3 regions of the Bacillus silvicola genome follow, and region 2 is predicted to be linked to each of the others. Evidence: a T-box and tRNA genes for the amino acid it is inferred to sense, from the RefSeq annotation. Region 2 holds a T-box; the other regions hold tRNA genes.

Region 1 (3,173 bases), 140 kb from region 2:
TAACGGAAAGCCGCAGTGAATAGGCCCAAGCGACTGTTTAGCAAAAACACAGGTCTCTGCGAAGCCGTAAGGCGAAGTATAGGGGCTGACACCTGCCCGGTGCTGGAAGGTTAAGGAGAGGGGTTAGCGTAAGCGAAGCTCTGAACTGAAGCCCCAGTAAACGGCGGCCGTAACTATAACGGTCCTAAGGTAGCGAAATTCCTTGTCGGGTAAGTTCCGACCCGCACGAAAGGTGTAACGATTTGGGCACTGTCTCAACCAGAGACTCGGTGAAATTATAGTACCTGTGAAGATGCAGGTTACCCGCGACAGGACGGAAAGACCCCGTGGAGCTTTACTGTAGCCTGATATTGAATTTTGGTACAGTTTGTACAGGATAGGCGGGAGCCGTTGAAACCGGAGCGCTAGCTTCGGTGGAGGCGCTGGTGGGATACCGCCCTGACTGTATTGAAATTCTAACCTACGGGTCTTATCGACCCGGGAGACAGTGTCAGGTGGGCAGTTTGACTGGGGCGGTCGCCTCCTAAAGTGTAACGGAGGCGCCCAAAGGTTCCCTCAGAATGGTTGGAAATCATTCGTAGAGTGCAAAGGCATAAGGGAGCTTGACTGCGAGACCTACAAGTCGAGCAGGGACGAAAGTCGGGCTTAGTGATCCGGTGGTTCCGCATGGAAGGGCCATCGCTCAACGGATAAAAGCTACCCCGGGGATAACAGGCTTATCTCCCCCAAGAGTCCACATCGACGGGGAGGTTTGGCACCTCGATGTCGGCTCATCGCATCCTGGGGCTGTAGTCGGTCCCAAGGGTTGGGCTGTTCGCCCATTAAAGCGGTACGCGAGCTGGGTTCAGAACGTCGTGAGACAGTTCGGTCCCTATCCGTCGTGGGCGTAGGAAATTTGAGAGGAGCTGTCCTTAGTACGAGAGGACCGGGATGGACGCACCGCTGGTGTACCAGTTGTTCTGCCAAGGGCATAGCTGGGTAGCTATGTGCGGAAGGGATAAGTGCTGAAAGCATCTAAGCATGAAGCCCCCCTCAAGATGAGATTTCCCATAGCGTAAGCTAGTAAGATCCCTGAAAGATGATCAGGTTGATAGGTTCGAGGTGGAAGCATGGTGACATGTGGAGCTGACGAATACTAATAGATCGAGGACTTAACCATATAATATGAAGCAATGTTATCTAGTTTTGAAAGAATATAAAAAACTTGTTGACTTTTAAAAGTGAATGAGTTACAATAATTCTTGTCTTAAATGAATACAGTCTGGTAATGATGGCAGAGAGGTCACACCCGTTCCCATACCGAACACGGAAGTTAAGCTCTCTAGCGCCGATGGTAGTTGGGACCTTGTCCCTGTGAGAGTAGGACATTGCCAGGCGAATGGAGGATTAGCTCAGCTGGGAGAGCACCTGCCTTACAAGCAGGGGGTCGGCGGTTCGATCCCGTCATCCTCCACCATTTTTGCCGACTTAGCTCAATTGGTAGAGCAACTGACTTGTAATCAGTAGGTTGGGGGTTCAAGTCCTCTAGTCGGCACCAGAAAATCATGGCGGTTGTGGCGAAGTGGTTAACGCACCGGATTGTGGCTCCGGCATTCGTGGGTTCGATTCCCATCAGTCGCCCCATTTTTTCTTAAAAAATTATAACATGCGGGTGTGGCGGAATTGGCAGACGCACTAGACTTAGGATCTAGCGCCTTTGGCGTGGGGGTTCGACTCCCTTCACCCGCACTTTTAATAAAATAACTCATACATGTCTTGCGGAAGTAGTTCAGTGGTAGAATACAACCTTGCCAAGGTTGGGGTCGCGGGTTCGAATCCCGTCTTCCGCTCCAATTTTCAATATGACATGCCGGGGTGGCGGAACAGGCAGACGCACAGGACTTAAAATCCTGCGGTGGGTGACCACCGTGCGGGTTCGACCCCCGCCCTCGGCACCATATGCGCCCGTAGCTCAATTGGATAGAGCGTTTGACTACGGATCAAGAGGTTAGGGGTTCGACTCCTCTCGGGCGCGCTTTTATTAACGGGAAGTGGCTCAGCTTGGTAGAGCACCTGGTTTGGGACCAGGGGGTCGCAGGTTCAAATCCTGTCTTCCCGATATTCCAAAAAACATGGGGCCTTAGCTCAGCTGGGAGAGCGCCTGCCTTGCACGCAGGAGGTCAGCGGTTCGATCCCGCTAGGCTCCACTTATTTGAATATTATTTATGGCGGTGTAGCTCAGCTGGCTAGAGCGTACGGTTCATACCCGTGAGGTCGGGGGTTCGATCCCCTCCGCCGCTACCATAAAGGACCTTTAGCTCAGCTGGTTAGAGCAGACGGCTCATAACCGTCCGGTCGTAGGTTCGAGTCCTACAAGGTCCACCATTAGAAGTTTATATCTCGGAGGTATACCCAAGTTCGGCTGAAGGGATCGGTCTTGAAAACCGACAGGCGGCGAGAGTCGCGCGGGGGTTCGAATCCCTCTACCTCCTCCATTTTTTCTAAATTAAATATTATATTATCGCGGGGTGGAGCAGCACGGTAGCTCGTCGGGCTCATAACCCGAAGGTCGCAGGTTCAAATCCTGTCCCCGCAACCAAATGGTCCCGTGGTGTAGTGGTTAACATGCCTGCCTGTCACGCAGGAGATCGCCGGTTCGACCCCGGTCGGGACCGCCATTTTATTAAGGCTCGGTAGCTCAGTCGGTAGAGCAGAGGACTGAAAATCCTCGTGTCGGCGGTTCGATTCCGTCCCGAGCCACCATTTTGAAGTCGCAAGCCGGCTTAGCTCAATTGGTAGAGCAACTGACTTGTAATCAGTAGGTTGGGGGTTCAAGTCCTCTAGCCGGCACCACTTTCAAAATGAGCCATTAGCTCAGTTGGTAGAGCATCTGACTTTTAATCAGAGGGTCGAAGGTTCGAATCCTTCATGGCTCACCATTTTCAATTTAATGCGGGTGTAGTTTAGTGGTAAAACAAGAGCCTTCCAAGCTCTGGTCGAGAGTTCGATTCTCTTCACCCGCTTTTCAATTATGGGCCTATAGCTCAGCTGGTTAGAGCGCACGCCTGATAAGCGTGAGGTCGATGGTTCGAGTCCATTTAGGCCCACCATAATTATTCCGCAGTAGCTCAGTGGTAGAGCTATCGGCTGTTAACCGATCGGTCGTAGGTTCGAGTCCTACCTGCGGAGCCATA
Region 2 (3,173 bases):
AATAATCGCTGATATATTTCAAGAATCGCTGATATATTTTCAAGCGGCAATCAATATAATTTCATTCACCGACATGCCGTTATCTGAATTTCATCAACTATTAATCAGTTGCCTTCCTATTTAAAAACGACTACAATTTTACTGTTATATATGAACGAAAAAAATAGAATAGGAGGGGAGACTATGCCAAGGAAAGTATGGCTATTAGTAGCTGGGATGATTATTAATGTCACGGGTGCTTCTTTTTTATGGCCTTTTAATACAATTTATTTGCATGATCACCTAGGAAAATCTTTATCAGTGGCCGGAATGGTATTAATGATCAACTCGCTTACTGGTGTAATCGGAAACTTGCTCGGCGGTGTTTTATTTGATAAATGGGGCGGTTATAAATCAATTTTAGTAGGGATTGTCATTACACTCGTATCGATTTTAGGTCTTGTGTTCTTCCACGGATGGCCGTTATATGTTGTGTGGCTAGCATTAATCGGCTTCGGTTCTGGAATGGTCTTCCCATCGATGTATGCGATGGTTGGTACGGTTTGGCCAGAAGGCGGAAGACGAGCGTTTAATGCGATGTATGTTGGACAAAATGTCGGGATTGCGATTGGAACAGCGTGTGGTGGTTTAGTTGCGTCGTATCGTTTTGATTATATTTTCTTAGCGAACTTTATTTTATACTTTGTTTTCTTCTTAATTGCTTTTATTGGATTCCGTGGTATGGAAGACAAAAAAGAGCCAGGGGTACAAAAAGAAGTCGAAACGAAAAAAGGGTGGACGCTTACACCAGGATTCAAAGCACTTCTTATCGTATGTGTAGCATATGCTTTATGCTGGGTTACATACGTACAGTGGCAAGGTGCAATCGCAACACATATGCAAGAATTAAATATTAGCCTTCGTCACTATAGTTTATTATGGACGATAAACGGAGCGATGATTGTTTGTGCGCAGCCGCTTGTTAGTATGCTAATTCGCTGGATGAAGCGTTCTTTAAAGCAACAAATTATGATTGGAATTGTCATTTTTGCGGCGTCATTCATTGTGTTAAGCCAAGCGCAGCAATTTACGATGTTCCTCGTTGCGATGGTGACATTAACAATTGGTGAATTATTCGTATGGCCAGCAGTTCCGACCATTGCAAATATACTTGCACCAAAAGATAAATTAGGATTTTATCAAGGGGTCGTAAATAGTGCGGCGACTGTAGGGAAAATGTTCGGACCGGTCGTTGGCGGAGCAATTGTTGATATATACAATATGGAAGTATTGTTTATAGCGATCATGGTAATGCTTGTAGTAGCGCTTATTGCAACGAGTATTTACGATAAACGAGTAAAAGTAGAAGAAGCAGTTGAAGAAAAAATTGCAGTTTAGTTTGACGGAACATGCAACATGTTTTAGAATATATTTAAATTAACTCATATTTGTAATAACAGTGAGAAGGAGTAGTAGTAATAGAAGCTGGTTTAGAGAGTTGACGGTCGGTGCAAGTCAATCCACGTTTCGTTATGAACTCGCCTTTGAGTTGCAGTTGTGAAACTAATAGTAGCAATTGCCGTTAATCCACGTTACGGATCTAAGCGAATGTATATATTACATTAATTTAGGGTGGTACCGCGGGAATCTATAACCTCTCGTCCCTTTCTAGGGATGAGAGGTTTTTTGTATTTTGGGCGGTGAAAATAAATAGAATTTCAAGGAGGGTATCTCATGAGCTTTAATCATCAAGAAATTGAGAAGAAGTGGCAAGGTCATTGGGAAGAGAATAAAACATTCCGTACGCCAGATGAGACAGAAAAACCAAAATTTTATGCGCTAGATATGTTCCCATATCCATCAGGTGCAGGCTTACACGTAGGTCATCCAGAAGGTTATACAGCGACAGATATTTTATCTCGTATGAAGCGTATGCAAGGATATAACGTTCTTCATCCAATGGGATGGGATGCATTTGGTCTTCCAGCAGAGCAATATGCACTTGATACTGGAAACAGCCCGGCAGAATTTACAGAGCTTAATATTAATACGTTCCGTAATCAAATTAAAGCATTAGGCTTCTCTTATGATTGGGATCGTGAAGTAAATACAACAGATCCAAACTACTACAAGTGGACACAATGGATCTTCCTAAAATTATTTGAAAAAGGCTTAGCTTACGTTGATGAAGTACCTGTAAACTGGTGCCCAGCACTTGGTACAGTACTTGCGAACGAAGAAATAATTGACGGTAAGAGTGAGCGTGGTGGGCATCCAGTTGAACGTCGTCCGATGAGACAGTGGATGTTAAAAATTACAGCTTACGGAGATCGTCTATTAGAAGATCTTGATGAGCTTGATTGGCCAGAAAGCTTAAAAGATATGCAGCGTAACTGGATCGGTCGTTCTGAAGGTGCAGAAGTACACTTCAACATTGACGGTACAGACGAGAAATTCACAGTTTTCACAACGCGTCCTGATACATTATTTGGTGCAACATACTGTGTACTTGCTCCAGAGCATGCTCTTGTTGCAGACATTACAACAGCAGATCAAAAAGAAGCTGTAGAAGCTTACATTAACTCTGTTAAAATGAAGAGCGATTTAGAGCGTACAGAACTTGCGAAAGAGAAAACTGGTGTATTCACTGGTGCTTACGCAGTTAACCCAGTAAACGGTGAGAAATTACCAATCTGGATCGCTGATTACGTTCTTGCAACTTACGGAACAGGTGCTGTAATGGCAGTTCCAGCTCACGATGAGCGTGATTATGAATTCGCATCAGTATTCAATCTTCCAATGAAAGAAGTTGTAAAAGGCGGAGACATTACGAAAGAAGTGTACACAGGTGATGGTGCACACGTAAACTCAGCATTCCTTGATGGTTTAAATAAAGAAGAAGCAATCGTAAAGATGATTGAATGGCTTGAAGTAACGAGCGCAGGAAATCAAAAAGTAACGTACCGTCTACGTGACTGGTTATTCAGCCGTCAACGTTACTGGGGTGAGCCAATTCCAGTAATCCACTGGGAAGATGGCACAATGACAGCTGTGAAAGAAGAAGAATTACCATTAGTTCTTCCAAAAACAGAAAACATCCGTCCTTCAGGTACAGGTGAATCACCACTAGCTAACATTGAAGAGTGGGTAAATGTTGTTGATCCTGAAACTGGTAAAAAAGGTCGTCGTGAAAC
Region 3 (3,173 bases), on a different contig from region 2:
AGACAGTGTCAGGTGGGCAGTTTGACTGGGGCGGTCGCCTCCTAAAGTGTAACGGAGGCGCCCAAAGGTTCCCTCAGAATGGTTGGAAATCATTCGTAGAGTGCAAAGGCATAAGGGAGCTTGACTGCGAGACCTACAAGTCGAGCAGGGACGAAAGTCGGGCTTAGTGATCCGGTGGTTCCGCATGGAAGGGCCATCGCTCAACGGATAAAAGCTACCCCGGGGATAACAGGCTTATCTCCCCCAAGAGTCCACATCGACGGGGAGGTTTGGCACCTCGATGTCGGCTCATCGCATCCTGGGGCTGTAGTCGGTCCCAAGGGTTGGGCTGTTCGCCCATTAAAGCGGTACGCGAGCTGGGTTCAGAACGTCGTGAGACAGTTCGGTCCCTATCCGTCGTGGGCGTAGGAAATTTGAGAGGAGCTGTCCTTAGTACGAGAGGACCGGGATGGACGCACCGCTGGTGTACCAGTTGTTCTGCCAAGGGCATAGCTGGGTAGCTATGTGCGGAAGGGATAAGTGCTGAAAGCATCTAAGCATGAAGCCCCCCTCAAGATGAGATTTCCCATAGCGTAAGCTAGTAAGATCCCTGAAAGATGATCAGGTTGATAGGTTCGAGGTGGAAGCATGGTGACATGTGGAGCTGACGAATACTAATAGATCGAGGACTTAACCATATAATATGAAGCGATGTTATCTAGTTTTGAAAGAATATAAAAAACTTGTTGACTTTCAAAGGTGAATGAGTTATAATGATTCTTGTCTTAAATGAATACAGTCTGGTAATGATGGCAGAGAGGCCACACCCGTTCCCATACCGAACACGGAAGTTAAGCTCTCTAGCGCCGATGGTAGTTGGGACCTTGTCCCTGTGAGAGTAGGACGTTGCCAGGCAAAATGGAGGATTAGCTCAGCTGGGAGAGCACCTGCCTTACAAGCAGGGGGTCGGCGGTTCGATCCCGTCATCCTCCACCATATATGTCGGAGGGGTAGCGAAGTGGCTAAACGCGGCGGACTGTAAATCCGCTCCTTCGGGTTCGGCAGTTCGAATCTGCCCCCCTCCACCATTCTTAATTAATGGGCTATAGCCAAGCGGTAAGGCAACGGACTTTGACTCCGTCATGCGCTGGTTCGAATCCAGCTAGCCCAGCCATTAAGAGCCATTAGCTCAGTTGGTAGAGCATCTGACTTTTAATCAGAGGGTCGAAGGTTCGAATCCTTCATGGCTCACCATTTTAATCAAATATGCGGGTGTGGCGGAATTGGCAGACGCACCAGACTTAGGATCTGGCGCCTTTGGCGTGGGGGTTCGACTCCCTTCACCCGCACTTTTAATAAAATAACTCATACATGTCTTGCGGAAGTAGTTCAGTGGTAGAATACAACCTTGCCAAGGTTGGGGTCGCGGGTTCGAATCCCGTCTTCCGCTCCAATTTTCAATATGACATGCCGGGGTGGCGGAACAGGCAGACGCACAGGACTTAAAATCCTGCGGTGGGTGACCACCGTGCGGGTTCGACCCCCGCCCTCGGCACCATATGCGCCCGTAGCTCAATTGGATAGAGCGTTTGACTACGGATCAAGAGGTTAGGGGTTCGACTCCTCTCGGGCGCGCTTTTATTAACGGGAAGTGGCTCAGCTTGGTAGAGCACCTGGTTTGGGACCAGGGGGTCGCAGGTTCAAATCCTGTCTTCCCGATTTTCCCAAAAACATGGGGCCTTAGCTCAGCTGGGAGAGCGCCTGCCTTGCACGCAGGAGGTCAGCGGTTCGATCCCGCTAGGCTCCACTTTATTTTTTATATGTCGGAGGTATACCCAAGTTCGGCTGAAGGGATCGGTCTTGAAAACCGACAGGCGGTGAGAATCGCGCGGGGGTTCGAATCCCTCTACCTCCTCCATTTTTTCAAAAAAAGTGGTTTAGTTACATATAAAAAAATATTGATTTTCCTTCATGGAGGTATACCCAAGTTCGGCTGAAGGGATCGGTCTTGAAAACCGACAGGCGGCGAGAGTCGCGCGGGGGTTCGAATCCCTCTACCTCCTCCATTTTTTCAAACAATATAATATCGTCGCGGGGTGGAGCAGTACGGTAGCTCGTCGGGCTCATAACCCGAAGGTCGCAGGTTCAAATCCTGTCCCCGCAACCAATGGTCCCGTGGTGTAGTGGTTAACATGCCTGCCTGTCACGCAGGAGATCGCCGGTTCGACCCCGGTCGGGACCGCCATTTATGTTGGCTCGGTAGCTCAGTCGGTAGAGCAGAGGACTGAAAATCCTCGTGTCGGCGGTTCGATTCCGTCCCGAGCCACCATTTTTTTTATGCCGGCTTAGCTCAATTGGTAGAGCAACTGACTTGTAATCAGTAGGTTGGGGGTTCAAGTCCTCTAGCCGGCATCATTTAGGGGCATAGTTTAAAGGTAGAACTGAGGTCTCCAAAACCTCCAGTGTGGGTTCGATTCCTACTGCCCCTGTAAAGTATATGGGCCTATAGCTCAGCTGGTTAGAGCGCACGCCTGATAAGCGTGAGGTCGATGGTTCGAGTCCATTTAGGCCCACCATATATATTCCGCAGTAGCTCAGTGGTAGAGCTATCGGCTGTTAACCGATCGGTCGTAGGTTCGAGTCCTACCTGCGGAGCCATGGCCCGTTGGTCAAGTGGTTAAGACACCGCCCTTTCACGGCGGTAACACGGGTTCGAATCCCGTACGGGTCATAAAAAAAGAGTCAGCAATGTGCTGACTCTTTTTTATTATGTGTATGCCTCTTTTTTATCATCTTATTTTTCTCAAATAAATAAAGGGATTTAGGAAAAGCTATGGTATGTATTAAAAGGAGGAGATAAAAATGACGCGAGTTAGAGACTTTATGAGTACTCATATTGTACATTGTACCCCGTTAGATAATGTATATGAGGCTGCTGTAAAAATGAAGGAAGAATCGGTTGGATTGATTCCTGTTGTTGAAAATGAACAAGTTGTTGGGCTTGTTACTGATCGAGACTTAGTTGTTCGTGGGATTGCTGAAAAACATCCTGGATCTAATAAAATTACAAATATAATGACAACAAACATTGTTTCAGTTTCTCCAGATGATTCGATTGAAAAAGCTACAGAATTAATGGCACATTATCAAATTAGACGCTTACCAGTAGTTGAGAGTGGGCAACTTGTGGGTAT

Evidence for each region. A T-box is a leader RNA that pairs with one kind of tRNA and senses whether it is charged. The one in region 2 lies ahead of leuS (leucine--tRNA ligase), so its partner is inferred to be a tRNA-Leu.
Region 1: it encodes a tRNA-Leu, which carries the amino acid that the T-box ahead of leuS (leucine--tRNA ligase) is inferred to sense. The anticodon was not compared.
Region 3: it encodes a tRNA-Leu, which carries the amino acid that the T-box ahead of leuS (leucine--tRNA ligase) is inferred to sense. The anticodon was not compared.

The regions. Positions count from the first base shown of each region.
Region 1 is NZ_JBNGVC010000012.1:1,789,188-1,792,360, reverse strand. Features, by position in the region: rRNA gene ACP6L7_RS21410 (23S ribosomal RNA) at 1-1,159, shown strand, start outside; rRNA gene rrf (5S ribosomal RNA) at 1,261-1,376, shown strand; tRNA gene ACP6L7_RS21400 (tRNA-Val) at 1,381-1,456, shown strand; tRNA gene ACP6L7_RS21395 (tRNA-Thr) at 1,462-1,537, shown strand; tRNA gene ACP6L7_RS21390 (tRNA-His) at 1,548-1,623, shown strand; tRNA gene ACP6L7_RS21385 (tRNA-Leu) at 1,648-1,728, shown strand; tRNA gene ACP6L7_RS21380 (tRNA-Gly) at 1,758-1,832, shown strand; tRNA gene ACP6L7_RS21375 (tRNA-Leu) at 1,849-1,937, shown strand; tRNA gene ACP6L7_RS21370 (tRNA-Arg) at 1,941-2,014, shown strand; tRNA gene ACP6L7_RS21365 (tRNA-Pro) at 2,025-2,098, shown strand; tRNA gene ACP6L7_RS21360 (tRNA-Ala) at 2,114-2,186, shown strand; tRNA gene ACP6L7_RS21355 (tRNA-Met) at 2,207-2,283, shown strand; tRNA gene ACP6L7_RS21350 (tRNA-Ile) at 2,288-2,364, shown strand; tRNA gene ACP6L7_RS21345 (tRNA-Ser) at 2,382-2,474, shown strand; tRNA gene ACP6L7_RS21340 (tRNA-Met) at 2,502-2,578, shown strand; tRNA gene ACP6L7_RS21335 (tRNA-Asp) at 2,582-2,657, shown strand; tRNA gene ACP6L7_RS21330 (tRNA-Phe) at 2,667-2,742, shown strand; tRNA gene ACP6L7_RS21325 (tRNA-Thr) at 2,757-2,832, shown strand; tRNA gene ACP6L7_RS21320 (tRNA-Lys) at 2,843-2,918, shown strand; tRNA gene ACP6L7_RS21315 (tRNA-Gly) at 2,932-3,002, shown strand; tRNA gene ACP6L7_RS21310 (tRNA-Ile) at 3,013-3,089, shown strand; tRNA gene ACP6L7_RS21305 (tRNA-Asn) at 3,097-3,171, shown strand.
Region 2 is NZ_JBNGVC010000012.1:1,647,652-1,650,824, reverse strand. Features, by position in the region: gene ACP6L7_RS20575 (MDR family MFS transporter) at 184-1,377, shown strand; T-box leader at 1,430-1,648, shown strand; gene leuS (leucine--tRNA ligase) at 1,714-3,173, shown strand, end outside.
Region 3 is NZ_JBNGVC010000013.1:409,185-412,357, reverse strand. Features, by position in the region: rRNA gene ACP6L7_RS24380 (23S ribosomal RNA) at 1-677, shown strand, start outside; rRNA gene rrf (5S ribosomal RNA) at 779-894, shown strand; tRNA gene ACP6L7_RS24370 (tRNA-Val) at 900-975, shown strand; tRNA gene ACP6L7_RS24365 (tRNA-Tyr) at 984-1,067, shown strand; tRNA gene ACP6L7_RS24360 (tRNA-Gln) at 1,079-1,153, shown strand; tRNA gene ACP6L7_RS24355 (tRNA-Lys) at 1,158-1,233, shown strand; tRNA gene ACP6L7_RS24350 (tRNA-Leu) at 1,248-1,328, shown strand; tRNA gene ACP6L7_RS24345 (tRNA-Gly) at 1,358-1,432, shown strand; tRNA gene ACP6L7_RS24340 (tRNA-Leu) at 1,449-1,537, shown strand; tRNA gene ACP6L7_RS24335 (tRNA-Arg) at 1,541-1,614, shown strand; tRNA gene ACP6L7_RS24330 (tRNA-Pro) at 1,625-1,698, shown strand; tRNA gene ACP6L7_RS24325 (tRNA-Ala) at 1,714-1,786, shown strand; tRNA gene ACP6L7_RS24320 (tRNA-Ser) at 1,805-1,897, shown strand; tRNA gene ACP6L7_RS24315 (tRNA-Ser) at 1,953-2,045, shown strand; tRNA gene ACP6L7_RS24310 (tRNA-Met) at 2,070-2,146, shown strand; tRNA gene ACP6L7_RS24305 (tRNA-Asp) at 2,149-2,224, shown strand; tRNA gene ACP6L7_RS24300 (tRNA-Phe) at 2,233-2,308, shown strand; tRNA gene ACP6L7_RS24295 (tRNA-Thr) at 2,319-2,391, shown strand; tRNA gene ACP6L7_RS24290 (tRNA-Trp) at 2,398-2,468, shown strand; tRNA gene ACP6L7_RS24285 (tRNA-Ile) at 2,479-2,555, shown strand; tRNA gene ACP6L7_RS24280 (tRNA-Asn) at 2,563-2,637, shown strand; tRNA gene ACP6L7_RS24275 (tRNA-Glu) at 2,639-2,710, shown strand; gene ACP6L7_RS24270 (CBS domain-containing protein) at 2,842-3,173, shown strand, end outside.